One region of the Teredinibacter haidensis genome, then DNA from elsewhere that is predicted to be linked to it. Evidence: riboswitches for the same ligand, from Rfam matches in the RefSeq annotation. Region 1 holds a riboswitch; each other region holds the start of a gene.
The links. A riboswitch is a leader RNA that binds a small molecule or an ion and turns the genes downstream of it on or off. The one in region 1 is predicted to bind cobalamin.
Positions count from the first base shown of each region.

Region 2: linked by a shared signal. The riboswitch ahead of H5715_RS05780 (ribonucleoside-diphosphate reductase subunit alpha) and the one ahead of H5715_RS06615 (TonB-dependent receptor plug domain-containing protein) in region 1 are both predicted to bind cobalamin.
Region 3: linked by a shared signal. The riboswitch ahead of H5715_RS19155 (ribonucleoside triphosphate reductase) and the one ahead of H5715_RS06615 (TonB-dependent receptor plug domain-containing protein) in region 1 are both predicted to bind cobalamin.

Region 1 is NZ_CP060084.1:1,688,557-1,694,646, forward strand. Features, by position in the region: gene H5715_RS06615 (TonB-dependent receptor plug domain-containing protein) at 1-1,857, opposite strand, end outside; cobalamin riboswitch at 2,027-2,167, opposite strand; gene H5715_RS06620 (gamma-glutamylcyclotransferase family protein) at 2,201-2,626, opposite strand; gene H5715_RS06625 (type 2 periplasmic-binding domain-containing protein) at 2,869-3,795, shown strand; gene H5715_RS06630 (polyhydroxyalkanoate depolymerase) at 3,816-5,135, opposite strand; gene H5715_RS06635 (carbon-nitrogen hydrolase) at 5,225-6,090, opposite strand, start outside.
Region 2 is NZ_CP060084.1:1,502,473-1,508,562, reverse strand. Features, by position in the region: gene H5715_RS05800 (BlaI/MecI/CopY family transcriptional regulator) at 1-172, opposite strand, end outside; gene H5715_RS05795 (DNA-binding protein) at 443-1,477, shown strand; gene H5715_RS05790 (permease) at 1,779-2,777, shown strand; gene H5715_RS05785 (thioredoxin family protein) at 2,788-3,021, shown strand; cobalamin riboswitch at 3,548-3,679, shown strand; gene H5715_RS05780 (ribonucleoside-diphosphate reductase subunit alpha) at 3,754-6,090, shown strand, end outside.
Region 3 is NZ_CP060084.1:4,697,126-4,703,215, forward strand. Features, by position in the region: gene H5715_RS19140 (NAD-dependent epimerase/dehydratase family protein) at 1-480, opposite strand, end outside; gene H5715_RS19145 (AfsA-related hotdog domain-containing protein) at 477-1,235, opposite strand; gene H5715_RS19150 (TetR/AcrR family transcriptional regulator) at 1,892-2,509, opposite strand; cobalamin riboswitch at 3,356-3,497, shown strand; gene H5715_RS19155 (ribonucleoside triphosphate reductase) at 3,616-5,658, shown strand; gene nrdD (anaerobic ribonucleoside-triphosphate reductase) at 5,648-5,815, shown strand; gene H5715_RS19165 (anaerobic ribonucleoside-triphosphate reductase activating protein) at 5,802-6,090, shown strand, end outside.

The sequences.
Region 1 (6,090 bases):
ATAAGCTTTACGCCCGCCGGTATTATAGTTGGTTACTTCTTCATAATTTTTATCTGTCAAATTTTCTACGCGCAAACTAAAGGTCCAGTCTTTCAGTGAGTAGTTCGCGCTTACATCCAGCACCTGGTAATCGTCTAAAGGTACGCGAACATTCTGATAGGTGTCATTATCATAGACTTCATCATCAGCATCCGTCGCCAAACGCAGATTCGCCAGCATATTCAAATTATTATCCATAAAAGCGAATTGTAGTCCCATGTTGCCCTGTAGTTGTGGGCGACGAAGACGGGGTAAATTATCGGACGTTTCACTTTCGTTATGGGTAACGTTACCGACAAATTTAATCGTGCTGCTAAAGGCGTAATCGGCAGCCAATTCAACGCCCTTAGATGAGGTTGTTCCCGAACGCTGTAAATAGCCAGAATAAGACGCCATGTCGTAATATATTTCGTCTTCTATTTTCTGGTTAAAGTAAGTAAGTTGCACTAACGCTTTACCGTCAATAAAATAATCCACGCCGATATCAAAGCCACGGCTTTGCTCTTCAGTTAAGACCGTTTCGGCTGCCGCGCCGAACGCATCAGGGCCAGCATTGTAAGCAATCTCATACAAACTGGGCGCTCTGAAGCCGGTGCCAAAGCTGGCTCTATATTTAAGCCCTTGGTCGACACCATCGCTATTTTTTTCACTTTGAACCCATGCCGTAGTCGCGCGATAGCTGAAGTGCTCTCCAAAATCATCGCTGTCATCATAACGCCCACCAAAGGTGTAGAACGCATTATCGGAAAATTGGCCCTGCCACTCGGCAAAAACCGCCGACTGATCCTGAGATAAATCGTCTCCACCCTCTATAACAACGGTTTCAGACTTATTATCTAACCCAAACACGAGAGTACTATTTGCCAAGATTTTAGCGCTTCCGAGATACTCGACTTTTTCTACATCACCCTTGTAGCCGTAAGAGAATACGCCATCGGCCAAATAATCCCTCTCCGTATTGGTTTTGGCTAGGGCCAACTGGTGGTTCATTTTTTCGCCACTATAGCTGGCGGACAAACGCCCTGCTTGCTGACTATAGTCCGACTTGCAGTCGTGCGTTGTCGGGTAGCCACAATTATCATATTCCGTGTTTCCCTCCACATCGCGAAGCACGAATTGAGCCCGCCAGTTCTCCGATAAGTTTAAACCGCCTTTAAAGTGCAGGGTTTGATTCTCGTAACCATCTTTGTCTGCTTCGCTATCGCTCACCAGCGAGTTATAACCATCGGTAGAGTTTTTTGCAGCCGACAAAAAAACATCGCCCCGAGCACTACCACTGGCAATATAGCCATTTACATCCTGTTGCTGGTAGCTTCCCCCCTGAACGCCAATTTGGCCTTGAATCCCTTCATCTACCGTCCGGGTAAAAATATTGACGACACCACCCGCATCCGCACCATATACAAAGCCCTGCGGCCCACGCAATATTTCTACTTTTTCGATTTCACCATTGGCATTGATATGTTCCATTGCGGTGCTTACCTGCGGGCCTGTTGGGTCCGACATTTCGATACCATCGATTAACACCAGGGTTCGATAACCTTCTTCTCCGCGAATACGCAAACTAGTGACTTTACCTGCACCGCCGCTATTACTAACGGATACGCCGGCCTCTGTACGCAATAGATCGGCAATCGCATTGTAACCACGTAGCTCGATTTCCTGCTCATCAATAACCGTAACGGAAGCGCCGATCTGACGAATAGGCGTTTCGTTTTTTGATGCCGTTACAACGGTTTCTTCAAGAAGTGGTTGCGCAAGGGAATAGGAAGAGAAAATCACAGCATTAATAGCGGTGAATAAAACAGATTTTTTCATGTTAGTCCTCATAAGCGTAAAAGCAAGCTAATGAGGGAGGCAGCCAGGGATGATGTAGACAAGTTTGATAAGACGGCTACAAATACTGGTTAGTATTGAATACGGCTATGCCGCAGGTAACGCTGTCCGCAAGTCGGGGATCACTCCAGGATGGTAGCCCTCCGCTCCATCAACGAAAATGAAACAGGCTGGTATCGGGCTATTACCTACTAAAAGTAGCTTTTACCGTTGCGGGGGCAGCGTTGGGTTTTCACCAAACTTCCCATTTATCTTGCGGCGTCGCGCAAGCACCTGTAACTGGCGGCGACTGTATAGAGGCGCCATTAGAATGTCAACTTGCCCATTAAATTCGATTAAATCCAACGAAGCGTTTACAAAAGTGGTCCAAACCGGATTGAACAAACTCACCCCTATTCCACTTCCTTTCCCCCGCTTTGAACCGACCTAAGCGGGAGGCAACAAAGGTTGCCGCCTTCAGCCTTCGACTGCCCATAAGAGGAGAATCGAGCAAAAGATGAACCGGCCGCAAGGTGTACTCTTTCCCTTCGAACAACGTTAAGCGCTTAATATCTTTAGCCCGAACATGGAAATACACCTGTCCCTCTACGCTATCACCTCCACGCACCGAATAAATCATGGGGTAGTGCTGATTCCTGACCTGAACACAGCGATACCCCTTTAGCTCTGCGTTCTGCTGGCCGTAACGCCCCTTTACAATTGATCGCCACACGCGAGGATACATAAGTGAACCGTACACAAACAAATGCATAATGCTGTCAACTCCCCCAAAAACCACTAACGATTAAAACTACCTACGCCAATTTTGTACTAAATATAGGTAAGACGAAAGCCAGTATTGGACCAAATTGACCCTCTATAACAACCGTGACATGATAGCCGTCTATTTATTCACCTGAATGAATTTCGCGCCACGACAAGTACGCGCTATAATTGTCCTTTTTGGGCCATCGCGGCCCATCAACTGACAATATAACGATAAAAATAAAACTAATGACCAAACGCCACACTTTATCGGCACGGATAACCCTCGCCTTTTTGGGGGTTGCCTGCAGTGCCTTCAGTTTTGCCCAGCCCCCATTGCAGGCAAAATTTTGGGCGACAGGATTAAGCACAACAAGGGCCACTTACGAATCTCTTCTTGCCGAGCACCTTCTGGATATTACCCAGCCCACACATGGTCCTTACGAATTTAGCGTTCATTACCTACAAGTAAACTACGATCGTGGAAGACGGGTAGTAGCAGAGGGAAAAGAGGTTAACTTCTTCACCAACCCCCTACCCGCCCGCAAGTTGGAGATGGATGGAGAGCTAAATGTTATTAGCGTTCCATTACTGCATGGGCTCCTAGGTTATCGTGTTTTAATTGCCCGCAAGCAAGATCTTCACATATTTGCCAGCATAGAAAACTACGCTGATTTGCAGAAGCTTAAAGCTGGACAGGTTAACTATTGGGCCGATGTCCCAGTGTATAAAGAAAATGGCCTACCGCTGGTGGTAGGCTCCTCGTTCGAATCGCTCTTTTTTATGCTGAGCCGAGGACGCTTCGACTATATACCTTTAAGTGCCGGTGAAGCCGTGCAATCGTTAAGTGAAGTGGGACCGGATTACGGCAATCTTGCGATTGTGCCGGGTATTGTTCTTTACTACCCTTTCCCGGTGTTTTTCCAGGTGAGTAAGCACCACCCAAAACTAACAGCGCGGCTGGAGCACGGATTGAAAATCGCTCACAAAGAGGGTTCTTTAGACACGCTTTTCTATCGATATTTTAAAGATGTTATAACTCAGATGAATCGAGAAAACACTCGCCTGTTTTACTTGAAAAACTCAAACATCCCAGCACCTTTTAGTCTGGAGCCCCCTAAACTTGTATCTACTCAGCGGGTTATTTCTGCTCCAGGGCTAATCGACGTTCGCTAAGCCCTCATGCTGCCAACGTTCTATAAGTGCCCGTTGGTTTTACTGAAGAATAAAGGCTCGTTAGCCTTTTGAAAGTGGTTTTCACGTTTTACATCGAAATGTTTTAGCATAAAGTCCTCAATTTTTGGCTTTACGTTTGCGCGAAAGCGACGACCACTGAAAACACCATAATGCCCCACACCCGTTTGAATATAATCGAGTTGACTCTCCTGCGGTATATTCACGCATAATGTATGCGCGGCCTGGGTTTGACCAATTCCGGATATATCATCATTTTCACCCTCTATCGTCATCAAGCCCACCTTTGTTATTTTTGAAGGTTGCACCAACTGACCTCGATGCATAAATTCACCTTTGGGCAAACGATGCTCCTGGAAAATATCACTGATGGTTTGCAGATAAAACTCTTCCGTTAAATCAAGTACAGCGAGATATTCGTTGTAGAAATCCCGATGCCTTTGCGCACTATCACAGTCACCCTCAACTAGGTGCTCAAAATATTTATTGTGGGCGGTTACGTGACGGTCCTGGTTCATGGTAATAAAACCACTGAGCTGTAAAAAGCCGGGGTAGACACGGCGCATAATGCCTTTGTTTGGCCAGGGAACCGTATAGATCATATTATCTTTAAACCAATCGAAACTGCGCTCCATGGCAATTTTGTTTGGCGTGGTTGGGGACAGGCGAGTATCAATTGGCGAGCCCATAAACGTCATTGTCGAAGGCAAACTTTCGTTATCCTGTTCTGACATCACCGCCACCGCCGCGAGAACTGGCGGGCCGGGCTGGCAGATACTGATAATATGAATATCCGGCCCCAATACCTCAATCATTTCAATGATGTAGTCAATATAATCATTGAGATCAAACCGTCCCTCGCTTAACGGGACTTCCCGAGCATCGGTCCATTCGGTGACATAGACTTCGTATTCCGACAGAAAAGCGTCAACTGTACCGCGCAGTAGTGTTGCATAGTGCCCGGATAGAGGTGCTACCAACAGCAGACGAGGGTGTGTCCAGCCGGCTTTACCATGTGCCTTCGCCAGCCCTTCCCTGCTGCGCTCGAAATGGAGTAATCGACAGAAGGGTTTCTCCCAGATCACCCTTTCCTGCACAGCAATCTCAATATCGCCAACAAGTGTTGAATTCAATCCCCATAAGGGCTTTGAGTAGCGCCGTGTCATAGATTCAAACAGGTCACAGGCAGCCGCAGCGGTGCGGCCAAACAAGGTGTAAGAGGCGGGGTTGTAGGGAGATTCGAGATAACGCTTATTGAATTCGACTGCCTCCCGCAAGGGCGCGAGCGCAGCATGGTTGAGCTCATATGCATGGTAGAGCATGGCAAACCCTCCAAGGCCGATTAGATCAATAATAGCACAACAATGCTGCACTGCACCAAATTAATTCGAGCCCCCGGAAGGCCCCTCAATCAATCGATCCAACGGCGGGTCAGGTTGAGGTAGGCATCCACCCTACGATCCCTTAAATAGGGCCAGATACGCCGGACAGATTCAGATCGTTTTAAATCGACTTCAGCGCAAAGCGCTCCCTCGGCCTCGATCTGGGGGGCAAGTAGGTATTCCCCCTGCGGCCCTACGATAAAGCTGGAACCCCAAAATTCTATGCCGTCCTGGTCCCCCACCGGAGAGCTTTCAAAACCGGTCCGATTCGCGACCAACACCGGAATTCCGTTGGCTATGCCATGGCCACGCTGAATGGTAATCCAAGCATCCCTCTGCCTCTGCTGCTCGTCAGTATCGTCATTTGGGTCCCAACCAATAGCGGTTGGATAAATTAGACAATCTGCGCCCGCAAGAGCCATCAAACGCGCGGCTTCGGGATACCACTGATCCCAACAAACCAACACACCCAACTTCCCTAAACGGGTTTCTATCGGCGCAAAGCCGTTATGTACCGCCCCCTCTGCATCACCGGGCGTAAAATAAAATTTCTCGTAAAACCCTGGGTCATCGGGAATATGCATTTTGCGGAAAAAACCAACCCTGCCCTTGTCGCCGTCGAAGACTTGCGCGGTATTGTGGTAAAGCCCCGGCGCGCGTTTTTCGAACCCGGACATCACTATCACCACATCCAGCTCGGCTGCGATTTCCGCGATAGAGGTTGAAGTAAAACCGTCCAGCGGCTCGGCCAAATCAAAAAGTTCAGTATCTTCCACCTGGCAAAAATACTTCGTTGCATGCAACTCCTGTAGCACGACAAGCTCTGCCCCCTGATCTACCGCTTCACGAATATACTGCTCCGTTACACACAGGTTTTCCTCTTTATCATTTCCGG
Region 2 (6,090 bases), 190 kb from region 1:
GCTTTTCTCGACTTAACAAACCTTTTTTGAACAGGCGATCTAGGGTACTTTGGATCGTATTTAACGTACCGCCGCGAGATTTCTCAAAATGTGCGAATACTTGCTTCGCATCCACTTCGCCAGTATCCCAGATGTGCTGAAGCACTAATTTTTCGAGTTCGCCAAGGTTCATAATATCAATTACGCTGAATTTATACGGACGGTAAGGTAGCACGACAAAAACCGATTGGCTATCGGTTTTTGTCGTGCTTTTAACTCGGAAAGTATGGGTGCAGCTTGATTAAGACTGTAGTTCAATCAATGACGCGAAGTGACTAAGCAACCCGTAAGCCCTTATTTCGTACTGGTTTTTGGACAAATATACCTGTTTTTATGGATAGCGTTTAATATAGTATGTATATACATGGTATGTAATACAGTACGAAATATCGAGAGGTAAACTATGGCAAGAGGCGGCGTTAACAAAGCATTAGTATCCAAAGCGCGCGAAACCCTAATCAGTCGAGGCGAAAACCCGTCCATTGATGCAATTCGCGTGGAGCTGGGCAACACCGGCTCCAAGTCAACCATCCATCGCTATCTACGCGAGATTGAAGAGGAGGCGTCGGGTCGACCGGATGACGAGGCGCTGCTCAGCCAGCCGATAAAAGAGCTTGTTGGCCGCCTGGCTTCCACACTAAAACAGGAAGCGCAAGCGGTTATAGACGAGAACCACGTCAGGCATCAGAATCAAGTGCAGTCGCTCATGACCCGCACTAAAGAGCTTGAGGACACGTTAGCCGCCGATAAAAAAACGCTTGAAGAAAAGGAGTCTCGCCTACAAAACGCGCTCGCTGAGTTAGCCGCGAGCAAGGTCGCCGAAGAAGCTTTAAAAGCAAAAGTAACCCAAGCCAGTCAAACGGAAGAAAAACTTCAGGCGCTACTAGCTGAAAGGCAGACCCAGATCGAGTCGTTGGAAGAAAAACATTGTCATAACCGAGAATCCATGGAGCATTATCGAACGTCGGTAAAAGATCAGCGCGATCAGGATCAACGGAAGCATGAGCAGCATAATCAGCAGCTTCAAGCTGAAATTCGGACACTCAATCAAACTCTTTCAGTTAAACAAACCGATATTACACAGTTAAATAAGGATAACGGACGCTTTGCGGCTGAACTCAGCGCTACGCAAAAAGATACTTCAATCCTAGAATCTGAACAGCGCAGATTAATAGCGCGATTGGAATCTAAAGCGGAGGAAGCAGATTCACTTAAAGCACAAGTATCTGAATTGAAAGGCCAATCAGCGGAACTCGACAAGCTTAAAATACTGAATGAAGAACTACAGACCTGGAAGGCAGAGGCATCAGTGTCTATAGGCAAGCTAGAAGCGGAAGTCTCATTTAAGACAGGTATGATGAATCGGTTACTAGAAGAGAAAAAGCTTAACGTTGGCGACCAATTAGCACTAGAGCAAGGGAGCCCCATAATACCTTAAAACAAAGAAATTGATGCGTGAAATTCGCACAATTCTTCCATGAGAAGATGACCAATATTTTCATATAAATCATCAGGTTAGGTACGAAGTGGCTAAATTCAACCTTTTTGCCGGCCGGACCTCTAATACGTGTATGGGATTTTATTTTAAAGATTACAAGCTATTCGTATATGTGATACCGCGTATCAAAGTAGGTCGTTGCGCTCGATGCTTTCCCCTGTTGTGAATGTTAAGTTTAAACTGCTGGTATTCGCCATCTATCAGTCTGAATCAATATGCATAATTGGTTTAAGGAATATTGATGTTTACCATTTTCACAAAGCTTGCTGACTGGATAACCTACGGTGCTCTGAGTTTCGATCCGCAAAGTAAACTTGCCGACGCCACACACTTTTTTATAGAAGATGTCAGTAAAATTTACGTGCTGCTGGTGGTCATGATCTACACTATTGCCTTACTACGCGTGTCTTTAGATGTGGAAAGAGTCAGAGATTTTTTGGCGAGTAAGCATAAGGGCGTTGGGTATTTTCTCGGGTCCGGTTTTGGTGCCATTACACCGTTTTGTTCCTGTTCCAGTATTCCGGTTTTTTTAGGCTTTACTTCTGCGGGTATCCCTGTCGGGATTACCATGGCTTTCCTGTTGACCTCCCCATTGGTCAACGAGGTTGCGGTGCTGCTATTGGTGAGCTTACTTGGATGGAAGTTCACTTTTCTTTACGTTTTAGTCGGTGTATTCGTCGGGATTGTCGGTGGTATTTTCCTTGATGTGATTCGTGCCGAGAGATGGCTTCAATCGTTTGCAGCAAAGGCCTTGGAGCGCGGTAGAAAAACGCAATACAATCAAGATATAATCACTTTTGCTAAGTCCCCAATAAAATTTAAAGAGCGTCACGCATTCGCCAAGTCCGAAACGCTAGAAATTTTTTCCCGCGTTTGGAAGTGGGTTATTGTCGGTGTGGGTCTCGGGGCCGTCTTACATGGGTTTGTACCGGATAGCTGGATCGAAAACCGCCTCGGTGATGGCCAGTGGTGGTCTGTCCCTGCCGCAGTACTTCTCGGGATTCCGCTGTATTCGAATGCTACCGGCGTTATTCCTGTCATGGAAAGCCTTATCATTAATGGCTTGCCAGTGGGGACGACTTTGGCATTTTGCATGAGTACGGTGGCGGCCAGCTTTCCCGAGTTTATTTTGCTCAAGCAAGTCATGCAGTGGAAACTTCTATGTATTTTATTCGCCATACTGCTAACAGCTTTTACTGTTGTTGGTTGGGTGTTTAACTTTATTAGCCCTATTTTCTGAGGAAATAACTATGAAGAACATTAAAGTTCTCGGCAGCGGGTGCACCAAGTGCGTAAAAACCGCCGAGCTAATTAGAGAAATTGCGACAGAAGAAAATTGCGACGTCAACGTATCCAAAGAAACAAGTCCTGAAGTCATCATGTCTTACGGCGTTATGAGTACTCCTGCCGTGGTAATTGATGGAATAGTAATTCATAGTGGTTCAGTGCCTACTCAATCTCAAATCGCCTCTTGGTTAAAATAGGTCTATAGACGATAGAAATAGAAACATACGAGAATTCAGCTGGCCAATTTTATGAAGCCGAGCATCTCTTATGTAAACCGCATGCTCACCAATATTGATTTTGAATGTGCGAAACCGACCGATTCAACAAGGTTGTTTAAAATACGGAAAAGTGAATCAAACTCCAAAAATATTGTTTTGTGCCTCCGAAGCTTGGGAGTCGAAGTATTTTTCAGCGGAAATACCTACCTTTTCCCCTTTGGTATGACCTTTTCCAGGCGACGCCGAAAACCAATATTCCAAGGTTCGGGAGCGATCTGGCGCGGCATCAGTCCTGAGCTTCAGGTCGGTCGTTATGAGTGCACAAATCGCCTTAATACTTCTGACTTTTTAAGGGGAGCGACCAAGACAAGGTAAAACGTTTGCAAGTATTTAACGTTCTATAAATTTTGATGACGTAAAATAAATACGCACCACAATTCACTTAAAAACGCTACTTGCCAAACAGCCTTAATTACTATAACTTGTGCCACATCAATTTATGGCCACCACATATAGTGGCTAAGGGTTGAGTATAGGGGAATCCGGTGAGAATCCGGAACTGTCGCGCAACGGTGATAGCAGGCTGAATATTACAGACCGCTTAAGTCCGATTACCTTTCTTATTAACCAGCGTCTCGCGTAAAGGCCCGGGTTTGAAAGTCGTCGGTATTTTGCGCTTTCATTCCCTGGCATCCGGGCCAGGAACAAAGCATGCAAAACGACCCAATCGTCACTGAAGACCATCTCAGCCATTCCACCCACACCGCCATAGATAACGCACCCACGCACAGCGAATATCGCGTTATTCGCCGCAATGGCAAACTCACAGTATTTGACCGCAGTAAGATTATGGTGGCCGTCACCAAGGCTTTCCTCGCTGTCGAGGGAAGCACCGCGGCCGCATCTAGCCGAATACACGAAAAGGTCGACCAAATCACTGACCAAGTGATCAAAGCCTTGTTTCGTCGCCTTCCTGAAGCCGGAACGGTACATATTGAAGACATTCAGGACCAAGTTGAACTCGGGCTAATGCGCAATGGCGAACAAAAAGTCGCGCGTGCCTACGTGCTATACCGGGATCAGCACGCTCAGCAGCGGGCGTCGAAACAAACCGACGATACGTCGTCGTCAGCCACGATTAGCATTGTATTGAATGACGGCAGTCGACAACCATTGAATCAGACACGCCTGCAGAACGTAATTGATGAGGCTGTCAGCGGGCTAGAGGATATCGACGCGCACAAGGTGATGCGGATCACCTTGAATGCTGTTTACGATGGTATGAAAGAAGAGGATCTGTATGCGGCACTGGTTATGAGCGCTCGTAGCCTGATCGATCAGGAGCCAAATTACTCCCAGGTATCGGCACGCTTGCTGTTGGACAACTGTCGTCGCGAGGCTTTGAGTTTTGTCTTTGATCGGAAACATGAAGCGACTCAGTCAGAAATGTCGAATTTATATGGCGACTACTTTAAGGCTTACATTAAACGTGCAGTTGATCTTGAGTTACTCGACTCCGAGCTAGCACGTTTCGATCTAGACAAATTATCGGCAGCTTTATTGCCAGAGCGAGATTTACAATTCACCTATTTAGGCCTGCAAACACTTTACGACCGGTACTTTATTCATAGCAACCAACAGCGCTTGGAATTACCTCAGGCTTTTTTTATGCGCGTAGCCATGGGGCTTGCGATAAATGAAATCAATCGAGAGCAGCGCTGCATTGAATTTTATACGCTATTGTCGTCATTTGATTTTATGAGTTCGACACCCACGCTGTTTAATTCCGGTACGTTGCGACCACAATTGTCGTCCTGTTACCTGACCACAGTGCCGGATGATCTGGACGGTATATATTCATCGCTTAAGGATAACGCTCTGTTATCGAAATTTGCTGGCGGTTTAGGTAACGACTGGACACGTGTACGTGGCCTTGGTGCGCATATTAAAGGCACTAACGGGGAATCGCAGGGCGTTGTACCCTTTTTAAAAGTTGCCAATGATACTGCCGTTGCTGTTAACCAAGGTGGCAAGCGAAAAGGGGCAATGTGTGCCTACCTTGAAACCTGGCATATCGACATAGAAGAGTTTTTAGAGCTACGCAAAAATACCGGTGATGAGCGTCGTCGAACCCACGATATGAACACCGCGAATTGGGTGCCAGATTTATTTATGAAACGGGTAGCAGAAGAGGGTGAATGGACTTTACTTTCACCCGAAGAAGCACCCGATCTGCATGAACTCTATGGGCAGGCGTTTGAAGATGCTTATATCCAATACGAGGCCAAAGCAGGGCGCGGTGAACTGCGCATGTACAAAACGGTGAAGGCCTTAGACTTGTGGCGCAAGATGCTCGGTATGTTGTTTGAAACAGGACACCCCTGGATTACCTTCAAAGACCCGTGCAATATCCGCTATACCAATCAGCATGTGGGTACTGTGCACAGCTCGAATTTGTGTACCGAAATAACGTTGCATACCAATGACAATGAAATTGCGGTCTGTAATTTGGGGTCAGTCAATCTGGCTGCTCATATTGATGAAAACGGCTTAAATCGGGAAAAGCTACAACGCACAATCAACACCGCAATTCGGATGTTGGACAATGTAGTTGATTACAATTACTACAGCGTGCCGCAAGCGCGGAACTCCAACCTACAGCATCGCCCAGTAGGCTTGGGTATTATGGGCTTTCAGGATGCACTGTATATGCTTAATCTACCATACGGAGCGCTGGAAGCTGTAGAGTTTGCAGATCAATCCATGGAAGCGGTTAGCTATTACGCTATTCAGGCCTCGTCGAACCTAGCTAAAGAGCGCGGCAGTTATTCAAGTTTTCAAGGGTCTTTATGGAGCCAGGGTGTTCTACCATTAGATTCCAATCAACGCCTTATCGAGCAGCGCGGCAGCTATATTCAATGTGACCAAAGCAGCACTCTGGACTGGGGAAGCCTACGCAAGACAATACAAGAGCAGGGGATGCGCAACAGTAATTGTTTAGCTATTGCCCCCACGGCTACTATTTCTAATGTTTGCGGCGTTACCCAG
Region 3 (6,090 bases), 1.9 Mb from region 1:
CTTTTTTGCTTTAGCCCACGCGAGTTGTTCAGATTGTTTCTTCGATTCAAAGTACGGGTTTCCGTGAGTGTTTTCTATCCACTCATTGGGCCCTACAACGCGCTCGTTACTTCGCCCTAGCGCTCCTGTCGAACCAACGTAAATCACGCGTTCGACTGCGTTGTGCTTGCAAGCGATTAATACATTATCTGTGATACGGTTGTTAGCTAAAATAATATCGTGTTCAGGGTCTTCACTCCAATGTGAAAAGTTTGCTGCCGCTTGGAATACGATGTCAGCACCCTGCATTACGCTTTCGGCTTCATCTAGCTTGGTAAGATCAGCTATGCGTATTTCGGCTTTGCTTTTATCTAGTCCTAACGCTTTAGCTTTACTGAAATTTCGAACAACCGCTATTACTTGGTAGCCTTTGTCTAGCAATTTTGATACTAAATTAAGCCCAAGATGCCCGGTAGCACCGGTAACCAGTATCTTTTTCATGCAATTTCTTCTCTTAGAATTTCTTCACTATTTTGTTCTTCCTTGAGTTTCTTCTTCATTAGCCGACAAAATTTATTCGTCGTTATTTGCGCAAGTCGAGCCTCCTTTTTACAGAGTTCTGATTTTTTCGAAGCCGTGAAACGACCACCCGATGTAACAACTTTTGTTGAGTTTTGATAAAAATCGACAGTTACATTGAAATATTTTTCACGATTTTCAGTTTCTTTATGCTCGATTGTCAGCTCTATGAACGTCTCAATCGGAAACGAGAAATTGAGATATTCAGCGTAAATATTGTGCATAACATAATAGCTATTAGAGTCGTTGAAGAGTAAATCTACTACTGAGGTCGACATTTGGCGTGTTACCTCCAGGAAAATCATACCTCGAATATGGTAGCCGGTAGTATGGTCGAGAATGAACTCATTATTTTCCTGTAGTACAAGCTTGGAGGAATAGGTGTTCTCTCCAGTTTTTATCGGTTCTGTTATAAGAATATTATCGGAAATATGCTTGTGTGTTTGCTTTTGTGTGGCAATAGGGGGAGGGGAGCTTTCAAAAAAAGGAGACTGCCTGTAAATATTGTCGATTTGAATGGGGCTTAGGCCTTGGCCTGGAACGAATAGGCAGGTGCCGGCATGTGTTTCGCCTGATTTTACCAAATCCTTCCAGTCGCTATAAAGGATACACGAAGAGATGTTGTTATAGTTGTAGAACCGGTCACCCACAACGATCCATATGTCCTGTATTTCCATTTCACTACCATCACTAGTTTTAGTTAAAAATTAAAGTAAACGTAAGAGGCGTTGAGGGAAAGTACTCGACGCCACTATGTCTTTAAATTTTGTTAAGCACTAAAAACCATTCCGAAAGCTTCAGTCAGCTTTTTGTCAGAATGCTCGTGGCGGCGCCTTATGGAGGTTGGCGGGTTTTCACGAGTGGCGTTTCATTGAAAGAATGGTTTGAGTTTGTCCCTAAAGCCCTCTTTGGTGTGCTCGTTTAGTATCCGATGAACGACCAAATTATTATTAATTATATGGATCTGCTAAATTTGGCGGAAACGGATACACGGTATGGCACCCGTATCGTTCGGTATATTATGTTACTCAGGGTAACTTAAGCTGTTGATATATGTCAACTGTTCAGACTATGTCGTACCGTCTTGCGTGGCGTTGGTGCTCTATAGGTATTTAGCTAACCATCGTCGGGCTTGGTCTAGCACTGATACTGCTTAGATTAATTGCGCAATTTCATCTGGTGTTGTGGGGGGAACTGAGGTTGTTCGGGGGGGCGAGACGGTTCGCTTATCCTAGGGCCAAGTTTGAACGGCTTCTGCCCAAGTAAAGTATGAGGTGGTTTATTGAAAAGTGGTTTAAGTGGGGCGTACGGAAAGTAGTTGAAAAATTTTAAATCAATCGACATAGCCTTTAAGCAAGGCTTCAATATGCCAGTACAGCGAATCATAAAATTTCATGTTAAATACGCTAAGTTCGGGTATTTCGTAGGCCTTTGCCATTAATGCGCTTGGGTTACTTAAGTGCCAGGCGCCGATTAGGGAAGAAAAAAGTTGTAATATACATTGGATCGCGTTTTGGGGCGTTAACGACAATTCTATGGCTACCGTTTTTACGAGCGGTTGCATTAATATTGCCACTTCACTTTTAAAGTCAATGGCCTCTTCGAGCGTAAGTGGTTGCTCGAGTACAGTTGTGAGTATGCCGCTCAAACGACAAAATATGGGTCGGCTAACAAATACCTTGGTAATGGCCTCTGATGATGGCGGTGTAAAAGCTTTAATCAGTAATGGAATTAGTTCGGATAACTCCCTGCGATAGATTTCCAAAAATATAAGTTCTTTGACGCGGAAATATCGATAGAGTGCCGGTTTACTCATGCCAACAGCGGCAGCAATGTCGTTGAGGTTGCAGCGCTCAAAGCGCTGTTCTGCGATAACACTTTCAGCCGCCGAAAGGATTTCAGTAATCCGGATTTTTTTACAATCTTCAGATCGCGCTCGCCGAAACGTCACGATGCTACTCCTTTTTCGTACCAATAATAATATGTATGCAAGTAATCGAATCCAATGATTGAAAAATGGCAAAATCAGCCAATTATACTGTCGAAAATAAAAATGCCCGTGAATTGAAAATTTTTCTATTCAGTAAAATGGAAGAATAGACGCTATGCGCGCCATCCGCAACTGCCAGAAAATGCCTAGATAAGGGTGGTGCAACACGTAAACAATAGAGGTAGATGCTTGGGCTTGCTCAATTATTCGCCTAAGCTTCGCGTTTTTCTTACTGTTATTTTGTGGTGACGTTACGGCATTTTTCCATTCTTTTTCGGGCGTCGCTATGATGTTTCCCTAAAAGTAGAAGATTATTTTTTTCGTTAAAGCGGTTGCGTAATCTCTTTACAATAGGGTTTGATATAGATGCTTACAAATTTCCTTTATCGACGATACGTTTTAAGTGAATCCATCTTGCGATGGACCGTCGCTTGGACCTCGTTGATATGTATTCGTCCGGGGCGAATTAAAATTTAATCAGAGCTTCACCAGTTGGTTACCTCCAACGTCCAAAACGAATAAGCTTGAATCTTGTCTCTTTTGAGATATCCGTTTGTTATGGGCGGGAGCCTGTCGGAAAGATAGCAGATAATTGGAGGTTGTCGCGTTAGTTATAGGCTTGTTTAAATGAGTAAAATCGCTATTTAGCGTCTGAGATAATCTCGGCGGGCTTGTACGCTGCTCCAGATGCCTTTTGGTAAAGTCCTCGCTCAAAGCAGCGGCTGGATGTTACATTCGTCTCTTTTCAGGTCATTGATCCATCACAAATAAAAATAGTAATTATCCTATATGATGTGTTTTAAGTGATGAGAAGCACAACATGTAGGCTTTGTGTCACTAAATGCAGGGGAACCTGGTGTGAATCCAGGGCTGTCGCGCAACGGTAATAAGTGGGAATGTATTAATCCCCACTTTAAGCCCGAATGCCTGCCAATGTGCTGCCAGAAAGCTGACAGCTCAACCCGGGTCTCGCGCTAGGACCAGCAGGGTGGTCGACGCTGTTGACCTTACCTTCCCCGCCGTTCACTAAGTTTCCGCGCGACCCCCCACAGATATCGGGGAGTCTTATGTCTAGTAACGTGGCGTCAGCCAATTCATTGTTTTCTCAAATGCCAGAAGCCGTGCGTAAACGCGACGGCAGTCGCGCTGTTTTTGAGCGCGACAAAATCGAGCAGGCCATCGCTAAAGCTGGGCTTGCGACGAATGAGTTGGACGGAGCAGAAGCCAGTCTAATGACGTCGCAGGTACTGAAAGTTATCGGTCATTTGCAAGTACGTGAAGTGGATATAGAGCGCGTACAAGACATTGTCGAACAGGCCTTGATCAGTGCCAATCACTTAAAAACAGCGCGGGCGTTTATTGTCTATCGCGAACAGCATCAGCGCTTGCGAAAGGATAAGCAAACCTTGGTGGATGTGTCCTCAGCTGTTAACGAATATCTCGATAGGCTCGATTGGCGGGTTGCTGCGAATGCCAATCAGGGGTATTCGCTGGGCGGATTGATCCTTAACACCTCTGGAAAAATTATCGCCAACTACTGGCTTAATCATGTGTATCCGCCCCAAATAGGCGAGGCTCACCGCAAGGGCGACTTGCATATTCACGATTTGGATATGCTCAGCGGTTATTGCGCGGGCTGGTCACTGCGCACGCTGTTACACGAGGGCTTGAACGGTGTGCCCGGTCAGGTAGAGGCAGCGCCACCGCAACATATGTCGAGCGCCGTGGGCCAGATCGTGAATTTTCTGGGAACCCTGCAGAACGAATGGGCCGGTGCCCAGGCCTTCAGTTCTTTCGATACCTATATGGCGCCATTTGTGCGCAAAGATCAGTTGAGTTATACCGAAGTTCGCCAGCACATTCAGGAGTTGGTTTACAACCTGAATGTGCCCTCGCGCTGGGGTACGCAAACCCCTTTTACCAACCTTACGTTCGATTGGGTGTGCCCGGACGATCTTAAACAGCAGAACCCTGTTATCGGCACCGAGACCATGCCATTTTGCTACGGCGAGCTGCAGTGTGAAATGGATATGATCAACCGCGCGTATATCGAGGTTATGTCCGAGGGCGACGCCAATGGCCGCGTGTTTACCTTCCCTATCCCCACGTACAACATCACTCGTGAATTTCCCTGGCACTCAGAGAATGCCGAGCGCCTGTTTGCCATGACAGCCAAATACGGCCTGCCGTATTTCCAAAATTTTCTCAATTCCGAGCTGGAGCCCAATATGGTTCGCTCCATGTGCTGCCGGCTGCAGCTGGATTTAAGGGAGCTGTTAAAGCGGGGTAATGGCCTCTTTGGCTCTGCCGAGCAAACGGGCTCTCTGGGTGTGGTAACTATCAATTGCGCGCGCCTGGGTTACCTGCACAAAGGTAATGAGGCTGGGTTGATAGAGGCCTTGGATCGGTTGCTGGACCTGGGGCGGGACAGCCTAGAGCTTAAGCGCAAAGTGATACAGCGGCATATCGACGCGGGCTTATTTCCTTATACCAAGCGTTATTTGGGCTCGCTGCGCAACCATTTCTCCACCCTGGGTATAAATGGTGTCAATGAGATGATTCGCAATTTTTCCGAAGATCAATGGCATATTGCCACTCCCGACGGCAAAGCACTGGCGCTGCGGCTGCTCGACCATGTGCGTTTGCGTATGACACAGTTTCAGGAAGAAACCGGGCATCTATACAACCTGGAAGCGACACCGGCGGAAGGCACGACCTATCGTTTTGCGCGGGAAGATAAAAAGCGCTTTAAGGATATCCTGCAGGCAGGTACGGAGGATAGTCCGTACTACACCAATTCCTCCCAGTTACCGGTGGATTTCACCCAGGATCCCTTCGACGCGCTGGAGCGTCAGCAGGAATTGCAAAGTAAGTACACGGGTGGAACGGTTTTACATCTCTATCTGGGCGAGCCTCTGGCAAGCGCAGATGCCTGTCGCCGGCTTGTTAAGCGCGCGCTCAGCAATTTTCGCCTGCCTTACATCACGGTAACACCAACGTTTTCCATTTGTCCCAAGCACGGCTATTTAGCTGGTGAGCATGAATACTGCCCGCGCTGTGATCAGGACATTCTGCAACAAAAATCGAAGGAGATTAGCGATGAACAATAAAGTCGAGTTAAAACCAGAAGAGCGTGTGCGCTGCGAAGTCTGGACCCGAGTAATGGGCTACCATCGCCCTGTGTCAGCCTGGAATGCGGGCAAGCAGGCGGAGCATCAGCAGCGTCGTTTTTTTACCGTAGATAAAAAGCCGCATGCCGAGAGCTAAGACACTGCAGGTGGGTGGTTTTCAGCCCTTAACCAGTATTGATTATCCCGGTGAGCTGGCGGCCATCGTGTTCGCCCAGGGTTGCCCGTGGCGCTGCGTTTATTGCCACAACCAAGGGCTGCAGCCCACCGGTGGTGGTACTAGAATTTGCTGGCAGCAAGTGATGGATTTTCTCGCCCGCCGTCGCGGATTATTGGATGCCGTGGTTTTTTCCGGGGGAGAGCCAACGGCGCAGGTCAGTCTGTGGGCGGCTATTGAAGAAGTTAAAGCTCTAG